Verminephrobacter eiseniae EF01-2: one gene and its partner. The protein of the gene in region 1 interacts with the protein of each later gene in a pairwise test. Links are inferred from orthologs where the notes say so. Each region holds a gene or a part of one and is shown in the gene's direction. Other genes may lie near its edges.

Region 1 (3,020 bases):
GCCCAGGCCCTGGTGCACAAGCCGCCCATCATCGTGCTCGACGAGCCTACGGCCGGCGTCGATGTGGAACTGCGCCAGACGCTGTGGCAGTTCATCGCCCGGCTGAACCGGCAAGGGCATACCGTGCTGCTGACCACCCATTACCTGGAAGAGGCCGAAGCCCTGTGCGGCCGCATCGCCATGCTCAAGGCCGGGCAGGTGGTGGCGTTGGACAGCACTTCGCAATTGCTCACGGCGGCCTCGGGCAGCATGCTGCAATTCAAGACCGACATCGCGTTGCCGCCGGCGCTGGCCCGCCTGGCGCGGGTGACCGGGCGCGTCGTGCAGTTGCCCGCGCAGGATGCGGCCGACATCGAAAGCCATCTGGCGGCGCTGCGCCTGGCGGAGGTGGCGCTGCAAGACCTGGAGATCCGCCGCCCGGACCTGGAAGATGTGTTCCTGCAGGTGATGGCCGGCCACTCCCGATCCAACCTGACTGGCCTGGCCGGCACGGGAGCGCCGCAATGACCGGCTGGCAAACCCTTTTCTGCAAGGAAGTGCTGCGCTTTTGGAAGGTCAGCTTCCAGACCGTGGCCGCGCCGGTGCTGACCGCCGTGCTGTACCTGCTGATCTTTGGCCATGTGCTCGAAGATCATGTGAAGGTCTACCAGCGCATCAGCTACACCGCCTTCCTGGTGCCCGGCCTGGTGATGATGAGCGTGCTGCAAAACGCTTTTGCCAATAGTTCGTCGAGCCTCGTCCAGAGCAAGATCATGGGCAGCCTGGTGTTCTTGCTGCTCACGCCGCTGTCGCACCGGGCCTGGTTCGTGGCCTATGTGGGCTCGTCGATCGTGCGCGGGCTGGTGGTCGGGCTGGGGGTGTTCATCGTCACGCTGGCGTTTGCGGTTCCCGAATTCGCCGCGCCGCTGTGGATCATCGTTTTTGCGTTGCTCGGGGCGGCGCTGCTGGCCACCCTGGGGCTGATCGCCGGCCTGTGGGCGGACAAGTTCGACCAGATGGCGGCGTTCCAGAACTTCATCATCATGCCGATGACCTTTTTGTCGGGCGTGTTCTATTCGATACAGTCGCTGCCGCCGTTCTGGCAGACGGTCAGCCACCTGAACCCGTTCTTCTACATGATCGACGGCTTTCGTTACGGCTTTTTTGGCCAGAGCGACGTTTCGCCCTGGCTCAGTCTGGCCATCGTCGGCGCAGCCTGGCTGGCCGTGGCTGCATTGGCCATGCAGTTGCTGCGCACCGGCTACAAAATCCGCCACTGACCCATCGCCCACCACCACCATGACCGCTGAAGAACTGCGCCAGCGCATCGCCGCAGGCTTGGCCTGCACGCACATCACGCTCACCGGCGATGGCCGCCACTGGTATGCCAGCATCGTCTCGCCCGAGTTCGAGGGCCTGCGCGCCATCGCGCGCCACCAGCGCGTCTACGCCACGCTGGGCACGAGCATGCAGACCGACGAAGTGCATGCGCTGTCGATGAAAACCTATACCCCGGCGGAATGGGCCGTCCAGGGGCAGCAGCCATGATCGGCCGCCCGTTGCCGGCCGGTGGCGCAAGCAGGACATGCGCCGGCGGCGCAGTCCTGCCGGTTTGCGGGGGCGCGGCATGGACCGGCTCCTGATCCGTGGCGGGCGCCGCCTGCATGGCGAGGTGCCGGTTTCCGGCGCCAAGAACGCGGCCCTGCCGCAACTGTGCGCCGCGCTGCTCAGCGCCGAGCCGGTGACCCTGCTGAACATGCCCCGGTTGCAGGATGTGAGCACCATGCTGCGCCTGCTGCACCACATGGGCGTGGGGGTCGAGCGCTCGGACGACGGCCCGCTGCGCATCGATGCCGGCGCGCTCCATACCCCCGAAGCCCCCTACGAGTTGGTCAAGACCATGCGCGCCTCGGTGCTGGTCCTGGGCCCGCTGCTGGCGCGCCGGGGCGCGGCCAAGGTGTCGCTGCCCGGTGGCTGCGCGATCGGCTCGCGCCCGGTGGACCAGCATATCAAGGGCCTGACCGCCATGGGGGCGGACATCGTGGTCGAGCATGGCGACATGATCGCCAGGCTGTCCGCAGGCCGCAGGCGCCTGAAGGGCGCCCATATCGCCACCGACATGATCACCGTCACCGGCACGGAAAACTTCCTGATGGCCGCCACGCTGGCCGAGGGCGAGACGGTGCTGGAGAACGCGGCCCAGGAGCCCGAGATCGCCGACCTGGCCGAGATGCTGATCGCCATGGGGGCGCAGATCGAAGGCCACGGCAGCAGCCGCATCCGCATCCAGGGCGTGGACCGGCTGCACGGCTGCAGCCACCGCGTGGTGGCCGACCGTATCGAGGCCGGCACCTTTTTGTGCGCCGTGGCGGCCACCGGCGGCGATGTGCTGCTGCGCCATGGCCGCGCCGACCACCTGGACGCGGTGATCGAAAAGCTGCGCGCCGCCGGCGCCGATGTGCAGGCGCTCGCGGACGGCATCCGCGTGCAAAGCCCGGGCGGCGCCAAGCTCAAGGCCCAGGGCTTTCGCACCACCGAATACCCGGGCTTTCCCACCGACATGCAGGCCCAGTTCATGGCCCTCGATTGCATCGCCCAAGGCACGGCCACGGTGACCGAGACGATTTTCGAAAACCGCTTCATGCATGTCGATGAACTGCTGCGCCTGGGCGCCCGGATCCAGGTGGACGGCAAGGTGGCGGTGATCGAAGGCCAGCCCCGCCTGTCCGGCGCCACGGTGATGGCCACCGACCTGCGCGCATCGGCCTGCCTGGTGATTGCCGGCTTGGTGGCCGAGGGCCAGACGGCGGTCGAGCGCATCTACCACCTGGACCGGGGCTACGACTGCATGGAGGCGAAACTGCACGGCATAGGCGCCGATATCGAAAGAGTGCCGGCATGAGAGCCGCCCGGCCGCCCGAGGGCGCTCCTACCGCAGCCGAAGACGCAGGTGTTCCAGTGCGCGGCATGATCACCCTGGCGCTGTCCAAGGGCCGCATCTTCGACGAGACCCGGCCCCTGCTGGCAGCGGCCGGCATCGA
Region 2 (3,144 bases), 3.2 Mb from region 1 along the record:
CCGGTGCGGGGATACAGTAATGGCAGCGACGATCGCCCATAGTCTGAAATAGTGGATTGCAAGCCCCATGACTGCCCAAAAGCTGGAAGCCGCGCCGCTGGCCCGGTGCGCCATCGCACGCAGCGCAGCGCCGCCAGCCCGGGATCAGCGCGAGGTCCATGCATTCCAGTGGGCCGCGCTGCGCCTGAGCGCTTGTGCTGGCCGCAGGAAGCCGCGCGCCTGGGGCCAGCGGGCGGGCAGTATTTCGCCACGCACCCCGGGCAGGGACTGGCGCGGGTCGATGCCGTCAGAAAAGTCAGAAAAGGCCGGGTTGTCCGCCTGCCGCGCTGGCGTGACATGCCCGGGCGTCGACCCGATGGGCATCGAGACCATGCCGCAATGCGTGGCCAAACGGCCCAAGCCCCGGTGCTGACCCCCACCCTGGCCCAGGCGCTGAACCAGGCCCGCGCGCTCGGCCTGGCGCGCATCGACGCCCAACTGCTGCTGCTGCACCAGCTAGGCCGCGCCGACGCGGGCCGCGCCTGGCTGCTGGCGCATGACAGCGATGCGCTCGCGCCCGCCCTGCATGCGCAATTCCTGGCCCTGTGCCGGCGCCGCGCAGCAGGCGAACCCGTGGCCTACCTCACGGGGCGCAAGGAGTTCTATGGCCTGCCGCTGGCCATCGACGCCCGCGTGCTCGACCCGCGCCCCGACACCGAAACCCTGGTCGATTGGGCGCTCGAAGTGATCGCCCCGCTGCCCGCCCCCCGCGTGCTGGACCTGGGCACCGGCAGCGGCGCCATCGCCCTGGCCTTGCAACGGCACTGCCCCGGCGCATGGATTCTGGCCATAGACGCCAGCGCCGATGCCCTGGCCGTGGCCCGGGCCAATGCCGGGCGGCTCGGCCTGCCGGTGCAGTTGGCGCAGGGCCACTGGCTCAGCGGCGCACCGGCAGGCTTTGACGCCATCGTCTCCAACCCGCCCTACCTGGGCGCGCAAGACCCGCACCTGGCCGCGCTGGCCCACGAGCCCCGGCAGGCGCTGGTCAGCGGCGCCGACGGCCTGCAAGACATCCGCAGCATCATCGGCCAGGCCCCCGGGCATCTGGCCGCCGGCGGCTGGCTGCTGCTCGAACATGGCCACGACCAGGCCGCCGCCGTGCACGCCCTGCTCAGCGCCCGGGGCTTTGCCCGGGTGCAAAGCCGTGCCGACCTCGCCGGCATTGCCCGTTGCAGCGGCGGGCAGTGGAACCACCGGGGTCGCACAGAGTCCGAGGGACGGTGAAATAATCCACCCCCGGTCGGCACCACGGCGACCTGCGCCGTCCCGACCTTCCAGGAGCATTCCCATGAGCGACACCCGACAACGCCTAGACGCACTCGTCAAATCCAGCGACATCCTGCTGTTCATGAAAGGCAACGCCAGCTTCCCCATGTGCGGCTTTTCCGGCCGCGCGATCCAGATACTCAAAGCCTGCGGCGTCGACCCCAAGGCCGTGGTCACGGTCAACGTGCTGGAAGATGAAGCGATCCGCCAGGGCATCAAGGAATACAGCAACTGGCCCACCATTCCGCAACTGTATGTAAAAGGCGAATTCATCGGCGGCTCGGACATCATGATGCAGATGTACGAATCGGGCGAACTGCGGCAGGTGCTGGGCACATGAGGTGAATCGCCCATGCCGCCAGCGGCCTGGGCGTGGACGGCGGTGATACCCGTACCGCAGGAAAGTGGGTAGGCAGCGGGTATGTTGTGTGCTTGAATGTTCGCGTGACCCCGCCCAAGGAGCATGCAATGAACCACCATGGCCTTGTTCCCCAGTCGCCGGCCCTGCGCTTGCCGGTGGCCCAGATGCGCAATGTGTTCAGCCCCGGCGATGTGCAGCGCAAGCTCGCCAAGCTGCAAGAGTCCGGCAGCCAGCGCGAATACGACGGCCTGCGCACGGTCTACGAACGCATGCTCGAGCGCGGCCCCGAGCGCTTTCAGGTCAAGCCTTCGGGCATCCCCGACATGGACGGCCTGTACCAGCAGTTGCCCAACTTCACCGAGGTGCTCGATGACGTGAAACGCCATGTGGCGCTGGCCCAGGACTGCAGCGATGGACTGGAAGTCACCCCGATGCTGCTGCTGGGCCCGCCCGGCATTGGCAAGACCCATTTCGCGTGCCACCTGGCCAAACTGCTGGGCACCGGCATGAACCTGTTGCCGATGAGCTCCCTGACCGCCGGCTGGCTGCTGTCGGGCGCATCGGCGCAATGGAAGGGCGCGCGGCCGGGCAAGGTGTTCGAGGCCCTGATCGATGGCGCATACGCCAACCCGGTGATCGTGGTCGATGAAATCGACAAGGCCAACGCCGACGCGCAATACGACCCGCTGGGCGCGCTGTACGGCCTGCTGGAGTACGACACGGCGCACAGCTTCACCGACGAGTTTGCCGAGGTGGCGATCGACGCCAGCCAGGTGATCTGGATCACCACCGCCAACGACAGCCGGAGCATTCCGGACCCGATCCTGAACCGCATGAACGTGTTCGAGGTGCCAGCCCCCACACCGGAGCAGGCGCGCACGATTGCACGCCATTTGTACCAGGACATCCGTGCCGGGCACGAATGGGGGCGTCTGCTGGACCCCGAGCCACGCGACGATGTGCTCGACCACCTGGCCCGGATGCCGCCGCGCGAGATGCGGCGCGCGCTGATGACTGGATTCGGCAACGCCCGGCTGGCACAGCGCGCCACGGTGGAAAGCGCCGACCTGCCGCGCACGAGCGGGGCCAAAGGGCGTATCGGATTCCTGCAATAGGCGCCGGCCCCCCGAGGTGCGCCGGGCGCGGCGGCGGTAGATGCCGGGCGCGCCGCACCTGCCCCATCGGGGTGCGCCCGGTGTGCCCGACGTGCCGTTGCCCCCGGGCCGTGCGCCGACTCCTTGGCAATGTCCGGGCGACTGGCAGCGCGTCTGCAACGCCGGCCAGCCCTGCATGTCCCTATTGAAAATCCGGGACATGTCCCCCGTCTGGCAGCGGCTGCGCGGATTACGCCGCTTGCAGCTCCATATCCATATGCACGCGGCAACCCATGGCGGTGGCGCTGTTCACCAAAGCATCCAGGCAGCACCGCGAGACGCGGCCACGCAACAGGTCATCGCGGCGGGGCGGGGCAACCCCGC

What was found.
Region 2: the proteins of VEIS_RS21555 (region 1) and grxD interact in binary tests that used the Escherichia coli proteins (3 or more experiments, as listed by UniProt). The link is inferred for Verminephrobacter eiseniae EF01-2 from one-to-one orthologs.

The regions. Positions count from the first base shown.
Region 1 is NC_008786.1:4,921,092-4,924,111, reverse strand. The notes cover bases 200-2,902. They hold VEIS_RS21555 (BolA family protein), read left to right. Parts: upstream 200-1,278; coding sequence 1,279-1,527; downstream 1,528-2,902. Other genes in these bases: murA (UDP-N-acetylglucosamine 1-carboxyvinyltransferase), read left to right, coding at 1,607-2,881; VEIS_RS21560 (ABC transporter permease), read left to right, coding at 504-1,259; VEIS_RS21565 (ABC transporter ATP-binding protein), read left to right, coding at 200-507. Outside these bases: more of VEIS_RS21565, read left to right, coding at 1-199; hisG (ATP phosphoribosyltransferase), read left to right, coding at 2,947-3,020. UniProt on the Escherichia coli protein: Involved in cell resistance against acid stress.
Region 2 is NC_008786.1:1,742,631-1,745,774, forward strand. What follows is about bases 160-2,986. They hold grxD (Grx4 family monothiol glutaredoxin), read left to right. Parts: upstream 160-1,327; coding sequence 1,328-1,645; downstream 1,646-2,986. Other genes in these bases: VEIS_RS28395 (hypothetical protein), read left to right, coding at 160-412; prmC (peptide chain release factor N(5)-glutamine methyltransferase), read left to right, coding at 379-1,263; VEIS_RS07595 (AAA family ATPase), read left to right, coding at 1,774-2,781. Outside these bases: more of VEIS_RS28395, read left to right, coding at 68-159; VEIS_RS07600 (helix-turn-helix domain-containing protein), read right to left, coding at 3,011-3,144. UniProt on the Escherichia coli protein: Monothiol glutaredoxin involved in the biogenesis of iron-sulfur clusters.